Regions from separate parts of the Mesorhizobium sp. CA12 genome, predicted to be linked through region 2. Evidence: predicted binding sites of a transcription regulator. Region 2 holds the regulator's gene; the other holds the start of a gene.

Region 1 (8,908 bases), on a different contig from region 2:
CTCACCGGGCAGGCCGCCAAGCTGTGGCACGTCTCCAACCTCTATGAGATCCCGGAACAGCGCCGGCTGGGCGAGCGGCTGACTGAGGCGACCTTTGCAGACAAGGTGTTCTTCACCAATTCCGGTGCCGAGGCACTGGAATGCGCCATCAAGACGGCCAGGCGCTATCAATTCGTCAAGGGCCGTCCCGAGCGCTTCCGCATCATCACCTTCGAGGGTGCCTTTCACGGCCGCACGCTGGCGACGATCGCCGCCGGCGGCCAGTACAAATACCTCGAAGGCTTCGGCCCGAAGGTCGAGGGATTCGACCAGGTGGCTTTCGACGACATCGACGCCGCTGAAAAGGCGATCACGCCGGAGACCGCGGCGATCCTGATCGAGCCGGTGCAAGGCGAGGGCGGCATACGCCCGGTGCCGACGCAATCGCTGAAGCGGCTGCGGCAACTCTGCGACAAGCACGGCCTGCTTTTGATCTTCGACGAGGTCCAGTGCGGCATCGGCCGCACCGGCAAGCTGTTCGCACATGAATGGTCAGGCGTCACGCCCGATCTGATGGCGATCGCCAAGGGCATCGGCGGCGGCTTCCCGATGGGCGCCTGCCTTGCCACCGACGAGGCGGCGACCGGCATGACGGCCGGCGTGCACGGCACGACCTTCGGCGGCAATCCGCTGGCGATGGCCGTCGGCAACGCCGTGCTCGACGTGGTGCTGGCCGGCGGCTTCCTCGAGGACGTGCAGCGCAAGGCGCTGCTTCTGAAGCAGGGCCTTGCGGCGGTGGCCGATGAATTCCCCGACGTCATCGAGGGCATCAGGGGAACCGGCCTTATGCTCGGCCTGAAATGCGCCATGCCCAACGCCAAGGTGAATATGGCGCTGCGCGACCAGCACCTGCTTGCCGTGCCGGCGGGCGACAACGTCATCCGCCTCCTGCCGCCGCTCACCGTCACCGACGAGGAGATCGGCGAGGCGCTGGAGCGCATTCGCGGCGGCGCCAAGCGCCTGACCGACGCGATTGCCGCCGAAGCCGCCAAATAATTTCTGGAACCTGCCGATGAGTGTTCGCCACTTCACCGATCTGTCCGCCGTTTCCGCGGGCGACCTGCGCATCATGCTTGACGACGCGGTGGCGCGAAAGACCAGGCTCAAGGCGGGTGAGCGTTCAAAACCGCTCGATGGCAAGGTGCTGGCCATGATCTTCGACAAGCCGTCGACGCGCACGCGCGTGTCCTTCGATGTCGGCATGCGCCAGCTCGGCGGCGAGACCATCATGTTGACCGGCACCGAGATGCAGCTCGGCCGTTCGGAGACCATCGCCGACACGGCGAAAGTGCTGTCGCGCTATGTCGACGCCATCATGATCCGCACCACCTCGCACGACCGGCTGCTGGAGCTCACCGAGAACGCCACCGTTCCGGTCATCAACGGGCTGACCGACGACACGCATCCCTGCCAGCTCATGGCCGACATCATGACCTTTGAGGAGCATCGCGGTCCGGTGTCCGGCAAGACCTTCGCCTGGACCGGCGACGGCAACAATGTGCTGCATTCGCTCCTGGAGGCCTCGGCGCGGTTTAGCTTCAACCTCAATGTCGCGGTGCCGGAAGGCAGCGAGCCTTTCGAGAAATATGTCGACTGGTCGAAAGCCAATGGCGGCAAGGTCCGGTTTTCCAGGTCCGCCGAGGAAGCCGTCGACCAGGCCGACTGCGTCGTTACCGACAGCTGGGTCTCCATGGGCCAGGAGCATCGCGCCCGCGGCCACAACGTCTTCCTGCCCTATCAGGTCAATGCGGCGCTGATGGCGAAAGCCAAGCCCGATGCATTGTTCATGCACTGCCTGCCGGCGCATCGCGGCGAGGAGGTCACCGACGAGGTGATCGACGGCCCGCATTCGGTGGTCTTCGACGAGGCCGAGAACCGGCTGCACGCCCAGAAGGCGGTGCTGGCCTGGTGTCTGGGCGCGTGAGAAGGGCTGGACCTGACCGCTTCCGGCCCGATCGGGCTCAACTTGATCTGGGGACATGTGATGCCTATTTGCGGGCCATCACGTAAATCGAACGCGCTTCGACGCATGCGGCTCACCGGGCGGCATGGCTGCGCCCCGGAGTATTGTCATGTTGGAAACCCAGACCTTGGCTGAGCATAAACCCCAACTCGGTGAATTCGGCTTCGCCGGCGACGATCACGTCGTGCCTTACGAGGTCGCGCCGCTCGATGTGCGCGGCCGCACCGTGCAGCTCGGGCCGATGCTCGACGCTATTCTGAGCCGCCACGATTACCCCGAGCCGGTCGCCCGCCTGCTGGCGGAAGCCTGCGTGCTCACCGTGCTGCTCGGCACTTCGCTGAAGTTCGAAGGCAAGTTCATCCTGCAGACCCGCACCGACGGTCCGGTCGACATGCTGGTGGCCGATTTCACCACGCCGCATGCGCTGCGCGCCTATGCGCGCTTCGATGCCGACCGGCTGCAGGCGCTGACCGCCGCCGGCGAGACCTCGCAGCAGACGCTGCTCGGCGACGGCGTCTTGGCCTTGACGATCGACCAGGGTGCGCATACGCAGCGCTACCAAGGCATCGTCCAGCTCGACGGCACCTCGCTCGAGGACGCCGCGCGCACCTATTTCCGGCAGTCGGAGCAGATCCCGACCGATATCAAGATGTCGGTCGCCAAGCTGGTCACGCCCGGCCCGGCCGGCGCGCGCGAGCAGTGGCGCGCCGGCGGTATCCTGGCGCAATTCCTGCCGCAGTCGCCGGAACGCATGCGCGTTCCCGATATTTCTGGCGGCGACGGCGATCCGCGTGACGTTGCGGACCAGCCGGCCGACAATTCCTGGCAGGAGTTGCTGGCGCTGCTCGGCACGATCGAGCCGACCGAGTTGATCGACCCGACAGTGGGCGCCGAGCGATTGCTCTACCGGCTGTTCCACGAACACGGCGTGCGCGTTTTCCGCGGCGTCCCTGTCGCCGACCAGTGCTCCTGCTCGCGCGACAAGATCCGCGGCATTCTCGAAGGCTTTTCGGCTGAGGAGATCAAGGAATCGACCGAGGAGGGCGGCATCCATGTCGCCTGCGAGTTCTGCTCGACCCAATACGACTTCGACCCAGCTGAATTCGCGAAGTGAGCTCTCTTCCTTCTCCCCGTTCCACGGGGAGAAGGTGCCCGAAGGGCGGATGAGGGGCGGCGCCAACGTTGGCGATCATAGCGACACGCTGGCGACGCGGTCGTCCGCCTCCAGGAAAATCTCAGAAGCCCGGCGCCGCCCCTCATTGCCCTGCCGGGCATTTCTCCCCGTGAAACGGGGAGAAAGAGGCTGTCGCTGACGGCTAATTCACCGTGCGCCTTGTCCCTGGCATGTCGAGCGAGAAAGCCGGAATGGCGATATCGAACGTCTCGCCGCGGCCGTTGCGCATCGTGTAGTGGCCGACCATGATGCCTGACGGCGTCGAGAGTGGGCAGCCCGAGGTGTACTGGTAACTGTCGCCGGGATTGAGTTCCGGCTGGTCGCCGACGACGCCGGCGCCGCGCACCTCCTCGACCCGGCCCTGACCGTCGGTGATGTGCCAGTAGCGCGACACAAGCTGCACGAACTCGTCGGAGCGGTTGTCGATCGTCACCTGATAGCCCCAGACGTAGCGGTTCTCGGACGGATCGGAGCGGTCCTCCAGATAGAAGGGCCTGACCAGCACTTCAATGTTGCGCGTCACTGCGCGATACATGGGCCACTCCGGTTGCCGCCGCGGAACATATGTCACGCTCCGCTCTTGATAAACGCAGCGCCGACCATCCTGCCAGCCTTGTAAGTGCAGGTGCCGAAAAACAATGTCATTTAGGTGACACATGACAATGTTGGTGTGCACAAACCGTGCCGGGCGACTCGGGCGCTCTGTAACAGTTGAAACGGCCGCGTGCGGCCTAAAGCAATTCCAGGAAAGCGCGAGCGGTTAAGCTCGGCGCCTTCGCCGTAGCCTTCCGTCCGGAATTGCGTGAAAACAAGGAGATGGAGTGGGTCGCCGTTTGCGTGAAACGGTGAAACTCTCTATCGGGGGTGACCAGATCTCGATGGAACTGACTATCGCAGCCGGCCTGGCTTCGTCAGCGCTTCTTTCCGTCAATCTCGCCAGCATCCTGCTCGCCTCGTCGCGGCTGAAGCGGCGGCATGTCATCGCGCCGCCCTCCAGCGCGCGGCCGCCGGTCTCCATCATCGTGCCGTCGCGTGGCGTCGAGCCGTTCACGCCGGAGACCTTGCAGCGCGCCTTCTCGCTCGATTGGCCGCGCTATGAGCTGATCTTCTGCGTCGCGCATGCCGAAGACCCGGTGGTCAAGCTGATCGATGCGGCGATCGCGCGCCACCCCAAAATTCCTGCGCGGCTGCTGATCGGCGACGATCGCGTCAGCGCCAATCCCAAGCTCAACAACTGCGTCAAGGGCTGGCAGGCGGCGAGACACGATTGGGTGATCCTCGCCGATTCCAACGTGCTGATGCCGAGAGACTATGTCCAGCACCTGATGGCGGCATGGCGGCCGGATACCGGCCTCGTCTGCTCGACGCCGATCGGCTCGCGGCCGGACGGGTTCTGGGCCGAAGTCGAATGCGCCTTCCTCAACACGCTGCAGGCGCGCTGGCAGTATGCCGGCGAGGCGGTTGGCCTTGGCTTCGCCCAGGGCAAGAGCATGCTGTGGAACAAGCCGATGCTCGATGCCAATGGCGGCATCCAGGCCTTGGCCGCCGAGATCGCCGAGGACGCGGCGGCCACCAAGCTGGTCAATGGCCTGGGGTTCAACGTCAACCTCGTCGCCTCGCCATTCGAGCAGCCGCTCGGCCAGCGCAGGCTCGCCGAGATCTGGTCGCGCCAGACGCGCTGGGCGCGGCTGCGGCGGGTTACCTTCCCACTGTTCTTCGCGCCGGAGATCCTGACTGGCGCTGCGGTGCCGCTGCTGCTGGCGCTGATTGCAGCGGCAAGCGCCGGCGTCAGCCTGCCCACGACGGCCTTGGGCGTGCTGGCGATCGCCTACCTGCCGGAATGGCTGCTGGCCTTTGCGAAGGGCTGGTATTTGTCGCCGCGCAGCATCACCGCGATGATCGTGCGCGATGCCCTGCTGCCGGCCATCTGGGCGCGCGCCTGGTTCGGCGGCGCCGTCGAATGGCGCGGCAACGCCATGACCATCCGCACCAAGGCGATGACCGAGCTGGAGGAGCTCGCCTAGAGCAATTCCAGGAAAAGTGTGAAACGGTTTCCCGTCCGGAATTGCGGCTCTGGAAGGCTCGGGCCGCGGCGTTCTCAGCCTTCTATTTTGCCGCCTTCAGGGCCTGTTCCACGTCTTCCAGCAGATCGTCGCTGTCCTCCAGGCCAACGGAGAGCCTCAGCGTGCCTGGCCCGATGCCGAGCTCGGCGCGGGCCTCGTCGCTCAGGTTCTTGTGCGTCGTCGTCGCCGGATGGGTGATCAGGCTCTTGGCGTCACCGAGATTGTTGGAGATCAGCACGATGTCGAGCGCGTTCTGGAAGGCAAAGGCCGCCTGCTTGCCGCCCTTGACGTCGAGGCAGATCAGCGTCGAGCCTCCCGACATCTGCTTCTTGACGAGATCCGCTTGCGGATGATCGGCGCGGCCCGGATAGATGACACGGGCGATCTCCGGTCGGCCGGCAAGGAAATCCGCGATCTTGCCGGCGCTCTCGGTCTGCTGGCGCACGCGCAGCGGCAGCGTCTCCAGGCCTTTGAGCAGCGTCCAGGCGTTGAAGGGCGACAGGCTGGGACCGGTGTGGCGGAAATAGTCGTGCAGGTTCTCGTCGATCCATTTCTTGTCCGACAGGATGACGCCGCCCAGGCAGCGGCCCTGGCCGTCTATATGCTTGGTCGCCGAATAGACGACGATATGGGCGCCGAGCTGCAGTGGCTTCTGCTGCAGCGGCGTGGCGAAGACATTGTCGACGATCAGCCTGGCACCGATCGAATTGGCGAGCCTGGCGACGGCGGCAATATCGACCACCTCCAGCGTCGGGTTGGTCGGGCTTTCCAGGAAGAACAGCTTGGTGTTCGGCCTTGTCGCCTTTTCCCAATTGGCGATGTCGGTGCCGTCGACCAGCGTCGCCTCGATGCCGTAGCGCGGCGCCAGCGTCTCGACCACCCAGCGGCAGGAGCCGAACAGGGCGCGTGCCGCCACGATATGATCTCCGGCCTTGGCGCTGCAGAGCAGCGCGGCGGTTACTGCGGCCATGCCGGAAGCGGTGGCGCGGGCATCCTCGGCGCCTTCGAGCGCGCACATGCGCTTTTCGAACATGTCGACGGTCGGGTTAGCGTAGCGCGAATAGATGAAGCCCGGCTCTTCGCCCTTGAAGCGGGCTTCCGCCGCTTGCGCCGTCTCGTAGACATAGCCTTGGGTGAGATACATCGCCTCGGATGTCTCGCCGAAACCGGAACGCAGCGTTCCGCCATGCACGAGTGCCGTCTGAGGATTCAAGTTGCGCTTCTTGGTGCTCATAGCCCTGCTTTCAGACACAAAAAAACCGGCCGCGAAGTCGCAACCGGTCCATATAGCCTTGCGGCTCGACGGTCCTTTAGCGACTTATTTAACGTGGCTGCAAGCCGACCGGCCAAATCACCACGGGATAACGACCCTTTAGACCCGCGCCGCGCTTGCGTCAATTGCCGGCTTCATTAAGAGGTTTGTACCAGCCGGGCGGCAAGAGCCTGCATAGATCCTCGCCCGGCCTTGTGAACGGAGCCAGCCTTTGCGGCAAACAGGCATTCTTCCGGATCAGGACATCGCAGCGCTGTTCGAGGCGAAGGCGCTGAAGTCGCCGCGCGCGCTGGACGCCGACCAGATCCAGCCGGCCAGCCTCGATCTAAGGCTCGGCGACAAGGCGTTTCGCGTGCGTGCCTCGTTCCTGCCGGGTCCGGATCATCTGGTCGCCGAGAAGCTCGAGCGGCTGAAGCTGCACGAGATCGATCTCGCCGCGGGCGCGGTGCTGGAAACCGGCTGTGTTTACATCGTGCCGCTGCTCGAAAGCCTGGCGCTGCCTTCGAACGTGTCCGCCTCGGCCAATCCGAAGAGCTCGACCGGCCGTCTCGACATATTCACGCGCGTCATGACCGACCGCGGCCACGAGTTCGACAAGATCGCGGCCGGCTATCACGGACCGCTCTATCTCGAGGTCAGCCCGCGCACCTTCCCGATCGTCGTGCGCGCCGGCTCGCGCCTTTCGCAGATACGCTTCCGCACCGGCAATGCGGTGCTGTCGGAGAGTGAGCTGCGCGACCTTCACCGCGCCGAGATGCTGGTCGCTACCGAGCCGCCCAATATTTCAGGCGGCGGCATCGCGCTCTCCATCGATCTCGACGGCGACAAGGACGGCCTTGTCGGCTACCGCGGCAAGCACCACACCGGGCTGGTCGACGTCGACAAGCGCGCCGCCCAGGATGTCGTCGATTTCTGGGAGCCGATCTACAAGAGCGGCGCCGGCGAACTGGTGCTCGATCCGGACGAATTCTATATCTTGGTCAGCCGAGAAGCCGTGCACGTGCCGCCGCTCTATGCCGCCGAGATGACACCCTTCGATCCGCTGGTCGGCGAGTTCCGCGTCCACTATGCCGGCTTCTTCGATCCGGGCTTCGGCCACTCCGCCGCCGGCGGCAGCGGCAGTCGCGCGGTGCTTGAAGTGCGCAGCCACGAGGTGCCTTTTATCCTCGACCACGGCCAGATCGTCGGCCGTCTCGTCTACGAGCATATGCTGAAACGCCCGCAGGCGCTTTACGGCACCGAACTCGGCTCGAACTATCAGGCGCAGGGCCTGAAGCTCTCCAAGCATTTTCGGGCAGCGCGGTGAGGTCCAAGTGGGGAGATGTCCGGAAGGGGACGCGCCGTCCCATCTGTTCTTCGTCATTCTAGGGCGGAGCAAGGAGCGAAGCGACGCGCGCAGACCCTAGAATCCATGCCGTGACGCCTGAGCGCCGCCACGGTGCCGAACGCTCACCAGCCAATTCCGCGAGAGAACTCGAACCATTCAGGATGATCTTCTGGAGCCTTGGCCGGTCTTGTGCCCGGGCATGCGGTGGGTAAGGTCATTGGCGACACCGAAATAGCGTGCCACCTTCTGGCTCGCGGTCATGTAAACATAGCCTGTCATGTTGCGATCTTAGCTGGCGCTGCGCCAACGGTTATTCTGGACGGCAGCAGTCTACGCCCAATGTCACGGCATGGATTCTAGGGTCTGCGCGCGTCGCTTCGCTCCTTGCTCCGCCCTAGAATGACGAAGTGGAAGAGGCAGCTTCCTTCGCGCCCCTCTGGCCTGCCAGTCACCGGGAGATCGGCGCTACAGCGCCTTCACCGCCACCTTGACCGGCTTCTCGATCTCCAGCGGATTGCGCAGCGGCAGGCCGAAATCCGGCGCCTCGATCTCGAACGTATCGCCGGCCTCGGTCCTGATGCCATCGGCGAAGGAGAGCGTCGCGGTGCCGAACATATGCACATGCACGTCGCCCGGCTGGCGGAAGGCCGAATATTTGAAATGGTGGTGCTCGAGATTGGCGATGGTGTGCGACATGTTCGCTTCGCCCGACAGGAACGGCTTTTCCCAGAGCAGCTTGCCGTCGCGCCAGATGCGCGAGGCGCCGCGGATGTCGGCGGGCAGCTCGCCGATCAGGATTTCAGGGCCAAACGAGGCGTTGCGCAGCTTGGAATGGGCGAGGAACAGATAGTTCACCCGCTCGGTGACGTGATCGGAGAACTCGTTCGACAGCGTGAAGCCGACGCGGAACGGCGCGCCGTCATCGCCGATGACATAGATGCCGGCGATCTCCGGCTCCTCGCCGCCATCCTGCGCGAAGGCCGGCGATATCAGGGGTGCGCCAGGCGCCACCGCCATCGTGCCGTTGCCCTTGTAGAACCATTCCGGCTGCACGCCGACCTGGCCTTTG
Region 2 (8,908 bases):
CCAGTTCGTCGGCGATGTCGGCCGTGTCAGGCAGATCGTCACCAACCTGGTCGGCAACGCGGTGAAATTCACCGACAAGGGTCATGTCCTGGTCGACGTGACGGGTGAGCGGGTTCCGGCGGGAACGAGGCTCACCATTTCCGTGACCGATACCGGCATCGGCATTCCGGAAGACAAGCTGAAGCAGGTTTTCGAAAAGTTCAGCCAGGTCGACACCTCCTCGACCAGGCGGCATGAGGGCACCGGGCTTGGCCTTGCCATCACCTCGCGGCTGGTCGAGATGATGGCCGGCGAGATCGGCGTCGACAGCGCCGAAGGCAAGGGTTCGACCTTCTGGTTCACGATCACGCTGCCCAAGGCCGAGCAGGGCGGGCAGCGCATCATGCCGGTCGACGTCACCGGCGCGCGCGTGCTCATCGTCGACGACAATGCCGTCAACCGCTCGATCCTCAGCGAGCAGATGGCGTCGTGGACGTTCGATTCCTGCGCGGCCGAAAGCGGCGCCGAGGGGTTGAAGGTGCTGATTGCCGCCGCCGCCTACGGCGTGCCGGTCGACTGCGTCGTGCTTGATTATCAGATGCCGGGCATGACCGGCGCCGAGATGGCGCGCATCGTGCGCAATACGGCGGGCCTGGCGCATACGCCCATCATCATGCTGACCTCGGTCGACCAGTCGCTTGCCGGCACGGCCTATCGCGACCTCGGCATCGATGCGCAGCTGATCAAGCCGGCGCGCTCCTCCATTCTCCTGGAAACGCTGGTCTCGACCATCCAGCGCCACCGCCACAGCAGCGCGGCGGCGCAACCCGCCATTGGCACCGCCAGTCCCCCGCGAGCCGCTCCGGCGCAGACGGCGGCATCGGAGCGCGCCATGCTGCAACCGCCCCCGGCGCGAGCGCGTCCGCGCCCCGCCGATGCCGAGCGCGAGCTCGACATCCTCGTCGCCGAGGACAATGAGGTGAACCAGATGGTGTTCACCCAGATTCTTGGCGAGACCGGTTACCGCTTCGAGATCGTCGGCAACGGCCGCAAGGCGCTCGACGCCTTCGGCAGGCTCAATCCGCGCATGATCCTGATGGATGTATCGATGCCGGAAATGAACGGGCTGGAGGCGACGGGCGCGATCCGCCGGCTCGAGGAGGACATGGGCACGCATGTGCCGATCGTCGGCGTCACCGCGCATGCACTGAAGGGCGACCGCGAACGCTGCCTGGAAGCCGGCATGGACGATTACCTGCCGAAGCCGATCAGTCCGCGGGCGCTGCTCGAAAAGCTCGAGCGCTGGCTGGGTTCGGACGTCGAGACCCGGCGCAACGCCGGTTAAAACGAATTTGGCGGGCAGGACGGCGGCAAGGGGCTGACGCATGCGTATGGTGCGATCGCACCATACCAAAGCAAGCGCCAAGCTCGGACAATCATGACATTGATTCCGCTCTTCGGTTACGGGCGGGAGCAGCGACCGCCGACAAGAAACAGCGTCGACTCTACCCCAACGGACCCTGTTTTCGGCGATGGCCAGGCCATGATCCGCTCTGGCTTACAGGCAACGCACTCTCGTCCGGATTTTATTTCCCGGCGGCCGTCATCCGGCCGCCGGGATAAATTTTGTTTCAAAAGTCAGACAAGTTGCTGATTTCCGCGGCAAACTCCGTCCGGCCCTTCGAGGCTGCTGCGGAACCCCTTCCGAGCATTCTCGTCCAGACGTTACCGGGCTGACACGAAACTGTCATGCGACTGTAATAATCGAGGGCTATTGCGCTGACCGGGCGCCGATACAACGGGTGCCGAAAGACCATCTTCCGAACAGGAGCAGGCCACATGAGACATTTCATCCGCTCGGCGGCCGTTGCAATTGCAATGGCTGCGGCATCAACCCTTAGCATGGCCGCCGCGATGGCAGCCGACATTTCCGGCGCTGGCGCCACCTTCCCCTATCCGATCTACGCGAAGTGGGCCGACGCCTACAAGAAGGAGACCGGCATCGGTCTCAACTACCAGTCGATCGGCTCCGGCGGCGGCATCAAGCAGATCAAGGCCAAGACCGTCACCTTCGGCGCTTCCGACGCGCCGCTGAAGGGCGAGGATCTCACCTCCACCGGCCTCGCGCAGTTCCCGATGGTGATGGGCGGCATCGTGCCGGTCGTCAACCTCGAAGGCATCAAGCCGGGCGAGCTGGTGCTCGACGGTCCGACGCTCGCCGACATCTTCGCCGGCAAGATCACCAACTGGAACGACGCGGCGATCAAGAAGCTCAACCCCAAGATCAAGCTGCCCGACCAGGCGATTGCCGTCGTCCACCGTTCGGACGGCTCGGGCACCACCTTCAACTTCAGCTACTACCTGGCCGACGTCAGCGCCGACTGGAAATCGAAGGTCGGCGTCAACACCGCGCTTGAATGGCCGGTGGGCATCGGCGCCAAGGGCAATGAAGGCGTCGCCAACAACGTGTCGCAGACTGGCGGCGCGATCGGCTATGTCGAATACGCCTATGCCAAGCAGAACAAGCTCACCTATACCGACATGGTGAACAAGGACGGCAAGAAGGTCGAGCCGACCGCGAAGGCGTTCTCGGCCGCCGCGGCCAATGCCGACTGGAGCTCGCAGCCGGGCTACGGCGTTATCCTGGCCAACCAGGCGGGCGCCGAATCCTGGCCGATGACTTCCGCCACCTGGATCCTCGTCTACCAGAAGCCCGATGATGCGGCAGCCACGGCCGAAGCGCTCAAGTTCTTCGCCTGGTCCTATGCCAAGGGCGACAAGATGGCTGCTGAGCTTGACTACGTTCCGATGCCCGACAAGGTCGTGAAGAGCGTCGAGGAGATGTGGGGCAAGGACATCGTCGACAAGGATGGCAAGCCGGTCTACTCCGGCATGTAATTCCCGCCGAATGAGGAGGGCGCCTCTAGCGCCCTCCTGTCTCTTTCGAAATGCGAGGGGCTAAATGACAGCCGTTTCCGAAGCCGCGACATCGTCCGCCCTGCGGACCAGAGAAGCGACGGTGCGCCGCTTCGCCGTCACCGACATGGTTTTCCGGACGGCGACGCGCCTTTCCGCCATACTCGTGCTCGTTCTGCTCGGGGGGGTCGCGATCTCGCTGGTCGCCGGATCGTGGGAGGCCCTGTCGAAGTTCGGCTTCTCCTTCCTGACCACCGAATCCTGGAACCCGGTCACCGAGAATTTCGGCGCGCTCGCGCCCATCTACGGCACCATCGTCACTTCGGCCATCGCCATTCTCATCGCCGTGCCGATCGGCATCGGTATCGCCATCTTCCTGACCGAGCTTTGTCCGCGCCCGCTCAGGCGTCCGATTGGCATCGCCGTCGAGCTGCTCGCCGGCATTCCCTCGATCATCTACGGCATCTGGGGCCTGTTCGTCTTCGCGCCGTTCCTGCAGACGACTGTGCAGCCCTTCATCATCAGTCTTTTCCACGGCATACCGGGGCTCTCCAGCCTGTTTGCCGGTCCGCCCTACGGCATCGGCTTGCTGACCTCGTCGCTGATCCTCGCCATAATGGTGCTGCCTTTCATCACCTCGATCACCAAGGACGTGTTCGACACGGTGCCGGCGGTGCTGAAGGAATCGGCCTACGGGATCGGCTGCACGACCTGGGAAGTGACCCGGCGCGTGACCATCCCCTATACCCGCATCGGCATCATGGGCGGCGTCATGCTCGGCCTCGGCCGCGCGCTCGGCGAGACGATGGCCGTCACCTTCGTCATCGGCAACGCGCACCGCATCAGCGCCTCGCTGTTTGCGCCGGGCACGACGATCTCGGCGACCATCGCCAACGAATTCACCGAAGCCGACGGCAACCTTTATACATCCTCGCTGGTATCGCTCGGCCTGATCCTGTTCATCATCACCTTCATCATCCTCGCGCTCGCACGCTACATGCTGTTGCGCATCGATAGCCGCACGGGAGCCTGACCGATGTCGACTGCCGCATCGCTTCACCAAAGCCGCAAGCGCAAGAATGCCGTGATGATGACGCTGTGCGTCGTCGCGGCGGGCATCGGGCTGGCCTGGCTGGCGCTGATTCTCGGCGCCCTGCTCTACAAGGGGCTTTCCGGGGTGTCGCTCTCCGTGTTCACGGAAATGACGCCGCCGCCCGGCGATGCCGGCGGCCTGCTCAATGCCATCTACGGCAGCATCGTCATGACGATCATCGGTATCGTCGTCGGCACGCCGATCGGCGTGCTGGCCGGCACCTACATGGCCGAATACGGACGCTTCTCGAAGCTCACGACGGTGGTGCGCTTCATCAACGACATCCTCCTGTCGGCGCCGTCGATCATCATCGGCCTGTTCGTCTACGAGCTGATGGTGCGGCCGATGGGGCACTTCTCGGCGATTGCCGGCGCGGTCGCGCTGTCGATCCTGGTGATCCCCGTCGTGGTGCGCACCACCGAGGACATGCTGAACCTTGTGCCCAACGCGCTGCGCGAAGCAGGCACCGCCATCGGAGCGCCGCGCTGGGTGGTGATCCGCTCGGTTGCCTATCGCGCGGCGCTGTCCGGCATCGTCACCGGCATCCTTTTGGCGATCGCCCGCATCTCCGGCGAGACGGCGCCGCTTCTCTTCACCGCGCTCAACAACCAGTTCTGGTCGAGCAATCTCAATGCGCCGATGGCCAGCCTGCCGGTAACCATCTTCCAGTTCGCTCTCAGCCCCTACGAGGAATGGCAGCAACTGGCCTGGACGGGCGCACTCATAATCACCCTGACGGTTCTCGGGCTGAGCATCATCGCCCGCAGCCTAACCGGACGCAGAGAGGACAGATGAAACCGATGTTGTCCACCGACCTGAACGCAGCCGACACGACCGTCGAGAAGGCCAAGATCGAGGTCAAGAACCTCAATTTCTACTATGGCCAGTCGAAGGCGCTGAAGGACATCAACCTGTCCCTGCCCGAGCGCAGCGTGACCGCCTTCATCGGCCCGTCGGGCTGCGGGAAGTCGACGCTGCTGCGCGTGCTCAACCGCATCTACGAGCTCTATCCGAAGCAGAGCGCCGAGGGCCAGGTGCTGCTCGACGGCAAGAACATCCTCGACCGCTCGCAGGACCTCAACCTGCTCAGGACCAAGATCGGCATGGTGTTTCAGAAGCCGACGCCGTTCCCGATGTCGATCTACGAGAACATCGCTTTCGGCGTCAGGCTCTATGAGAAGATCAGCAAGGCCGAGATGGACAGCCGCGTCGAGCAGGCGCTGAAGCGCGCAGCACTCTGGAACGAGGTCAAGGACAAGCTCAACGCCAGCGGCCTCAGCCTCTCGGGCGGCCAGCAGCAGCGCCTGTGCATCGCCCGTACCGTTGCTGTGAAGCCCGAGGTCATCCTGCTCGACGAGCCGGCCTCGGCGCTCGATCCGCTGTCGACCGCCAAGATCGAGGAACTGATCGACGAGCTGCAGGCCGACTACACGATCGTCATCGTCACCCACAACATGCAGCAGGCGGCGCGCGTGTCGCGGCAGACGGCGTTCATGTATCTGGGCGAGCTGGTGGAGTTCGACCGGACCGAGAAGATCTTCACCTCGCCCCGCGAAAAGCGCACGCAGGACTACATCACCGGCCGCTTCGGCTGAGCTCATACGAGGACATCATCATGGCCGAACATACCGTCGCTTCCTTCGACGAGGATCTGAGGCAGATCAGCCGGCTCATCAACGACATGGGCGATCTCGCCAGCTCGATGGTCGGCGCTTCGACCAAGGCTCTGCTTGAGACCGACAATGCCATGGCGCAGCGCGTCGTTTCCGACGATGCCATCATGGACGCGCGCCAGCGCGAGCTCGACGACCGCGCCATCACGCTGATCGCCAAGCGCCAGCCGATGGCCGACGACCTGCGCAATGTGGTTGGCTCGATCCGCATGGCGGGCGACCTCGAACGCATCGGCGACCTCGCCAAGAACATCGCCAAGCGCGTCGGCTCGGTCGGCGTCAGCGCCGCGCCGCGCGACCTCACGCATTCGATCGATTCCATGGCGCAGCTGGTGCTGATCCAGGTCCAGGCCGTGATCCAGGAATATACGGTGGGCGACGCCACGGCGCTGGCCAAGCTTCGCAACGACGACGAGCGCATCGACGTCAAATACACATCCGTCTTCCGGGAGCTCCTGACCTACATGATGGAAGACCCGCGCAACATCACCGCCTGCACGCATCTTCTGTTCTGCGCCAAGAATCTCGAGCGGATCGGCGACCATGTGACCAACATCGCCGAGAACGCCTATTATGTGCTGACCGGCACGCAATTGCCCGCGAATCGTCCCAAGCAGGACGAGACGACAATGTCGGCGCCGGCGGCCTGACGAAGGGTACCTGCCAATGATCGCGCCACGCATCATGGTGGTGGAGGACGAGGAGCCGCTTGGGGTGCTGCTCCGCTACAATCTCGAATCCGAGGGTTACCAGGTCGAAGTGGTGACCCGCGGCGACGAGGCCGAAATCCGCCTTCAGGAAAACGTTCCCGACCTGCTCGTGCTCGACTGGATGGTGCCGGCGGTTTCCGGCATCGAGCTCTGCCGGCGCCTCAGGATGCGGCCCGAGACCGAGCGGCTGCCGATCATCATGCTGACCGCGCGGGGCGAAGAAAGCGACCGCGTGCGCGGCCTCTCGACCGGCGCCGACGACTATCTGGTCAAGCCGTTCTCGACGCCGGAGTTCATGGCGCGCGTCAAGGCGCTGCTGCGCCGCGCCAAGCCGGAGGTGCTGTCCAGCGTGCTCAAGGTCGGCGACATCGTGCTCGACCGCGAGTCGCACCGCGTCTACCGCAAGAAGAGCGAGATCAGGCTCGGCCCGACCGAGTTCCGGCTGCTGGAATTCATGATGCGTCATCCCGGCCGGGTGTTCTCGCGCAGCCAGCTGCTCGACAATGTCTGGGGCGAGACGATCTATATCGACGAACGCACCGTCGACGTCCATGTCGGCCGTCTGCGCAAAGCGGTCAACAATGGCCGCATGCCGGACGTCATCCGCACCATCCGCGGGGCGGGTTACGCGATCAGGGAAGATTAGGGATAGGGGCTGAGACGCTGACGGGTTCTGTGTCTCCAGCATCGGATCGCGTGCATTGGCGGTTAGCCGAGACGCTTGTGCTTCGTCATCCACGGGCGGAGCAAGGAGCGCAGCGACGCAGCGCAGACCCGAGGATCCATTCCGTGATGTCGATGCGTTGCGACAGTCCAGAATTCTGTGCCGCTGCGCTCGACGCGTGAGATAGCGGCATGGATTCCAGGGTCTCCGCGACGGAGCTTCGCTCCTGCTCCGCCCTGGAATGACGAAGCTGCGGGGCCTTCCCTTCGCTAATTCAAGCGTCTGCTGCTGTCCCGGACCTCTTCAAGGCTGCCTCAGGCCACGTTCTTTCCCGTCCCCACTCTTGCCTGGCCTCCCGGCGCGAAAATCTCCTGGTCGACGAAGGTCAACGCGCGCATGGCGCAGCCTTCGCGGATCAGCGGCAACTCGTTCGGCTCGGTGTCGAAGGAGATCGATTCGGAGTGCTGGCCGCCGGCCGTCTGGGCGATCGCCTCGCGCAGCGCCGGCTCGATCAGGTCGAAGGCGGCCGCGCTGACGCCGACCATGGCTACAGGCGCCGGGTCGATGAGGGCGAACAGGCTGCCGAGACCGAAACCAAGCGCTTCGCCGGCCCGGCGGTAAGCCTCCCGTTCGGGGCCGTCCCTCTCGCGCGCCTTCGCGGCAAGGGCCCGCATGTCGGCGTCGCCGACGTCGACCGGCTCGGCGTCCTCGCTCATTTTCATGGCGCTGCGCCAGATCGCATAGTTGCCGGCATAGGCCTCGACGCAGCCGCGGCGGCCGCAGCGGCAAAGCGCCCCGCCCGGGCGGTGAATCATGTGGCCGAACTCGCCGCCGGAGGAATGCGTGCCGGTGAACAGCGCACCCTTGAGCACGAGACCCATGCCGATGCCGTGCGACAACAGGATGGCGATGAAGTCGTCACGATAGCGCTCCGGGTCGCGCCATTGCAGCGCCACCGCCATCATGTTGCAGTCGTTCTCCATGGTGGCGGAGATGCCGAACTCCTTCTCGAGAATGTCGGCGAAAGGAATGTCGGTCAGCGGCGTTATCGGCGACCAGAGCATGGCGCGTGCATTAGAATCGGTGATGCCCTGAATGCCCATGGCGATGCGGGCGACGCTGCCAATGTCGAGGTCGGGATCCTGCAGCCGGCGCCGCACGATCGCCACGCATTCGCCGATCAGCTCGTCGCGGGGCATGACAAGCGTGTCCAGGCGTTGCTGCTCCTCGGCGACAACCTGGCCGGCATAGTCGATCACGGCGACCGACAGGAAGTTCAGAGACAACACCACGGTCAGCACCGCGGCGGCTTCAGGGTTCAGCGCCAGGCCGATCTGCGGCCGGCCGCGCTTCAACGCCGTCGGCTCGCTGGCCTTGCTTTCGGTGAGAATGCCCTCCTGGATCAGGTCGGCGGAGATCGCCGAAATGGTCGAGTGGCTGAGCCCGGTGGTGGCGGCAATTTCGGTCCGTGATGGCTGACCGGCGCGGCGTACCGCCGAAATCACCATGGCGCGGTTGCGCCGGCGCAAATCGTCATGGCGGATTCCGACCGACATCGTTTCGCACGTCCTCCCCAGTCATCGCGGCCTTGTGATAATGCCATGGCCTGTCGCTGACACGCTAGGGATTGTGGCAGAAGCCAGGGGCCATGTCATTATTTATTGCGGATACCGAAAAAAATGCCTGAGCCCATCAAAACCCATCAGAATCTCGGTTGACAGCGCTGTTGTGCTGGACCACTATTTTTTTGAGGCTCGAAAAAAAGCCTCTGTGCCGGCCTTCGGGCCAGTCTGGGTCGCGCCGCACGGGCGCAGGGAGGATATCATGAAGAAATTTGCAGCCGCCATTCTGGCGGGCGTTGCCATGTCGCTGA

The links. Region 2 encodes PhoB, which activates phosphate uptake and scavenging genes when phosphate is short. Its sites were predicted from a motif close to TGTCATNNANCTGTCAT; they were not measured.
Region 1: the regulator PhoB is predicted to act here: its motif matches at 3,816-3,832, upstream of LB520_RS24390 (ceramide glucosyltransferase).

Annotation. Positions count from the first base shown of each region.
Region 1 is NZ_JAIUHT010000018.1:24,757-33,664, forward strand. It holds gene LB520_RS24370 (aspartate aminotransferase family protein) at 1-1,035, shown strand, start outside; gene argF (ornithine carbamoyltransferase) at 1,052-1,963, shown strand; gene LB520_RS24380 (Hsp33 family molecular chaperone) at 2,088-3,116, shown strand; gene apaG (Co2+/Mg2+ efflux protein ApaG) at 3,319-3,711, opposite strand; gene LB520_RS24390 (ceramide glucosyltransferase) at 4,055-5,200, shown strand; gene LB520_RS24395 (O-succinylhomoserine sulfhydrylase) at 5,283-6,473, opposite strand; SAM riboswitch at 6,530-6,607, opposite strand; gene LB520_RS24400 (2'-deoxycytidine 5'-triphosphate deaminase) at 6,724-7,818, shown strand; gene LB520_RS29200 (hypothetical protein) at 7,996-8,118, opposite strand; gene araD1 (AraD1 family protein) at 8,305-8,908, opposite strand, start outside.
Region 2 is NZ_JAIUHT010000003.1:173,032-181,939, reverse strand. It holds gene LB520_RS29110 (response regulator) at 1-1,324, shown strand, start outside; gene pstS (phosphate ABC transporter substrate-binding protein PstS) at 1,819-2,877, shown strand; gene pstC (phosphate ABC transporter permease subunit PstC) at 2,942-3,928, shown strand; gene pstA (phosphate ABC transporter permease PstA) at 3,932-4,783, shown strand; gene pstB (phosphate ABC transporter ATP-binding protein PstB) at 4,780-5,583, shown strand; gene phoU (phosphate signaling complex protein PhoU) at 5,604-6,311, shown strand; gene phoB (phosphate regulon transcriptional regulator PhoB) at 6,328-7,017, shown strand; gene LB520_RS07310 (ROK family protein) at 7,350-8,591, opposite strand; gene xylF (D-xylose ABC transporter substrate-binding protein) at 8,860-8,908, shown strand, end outside.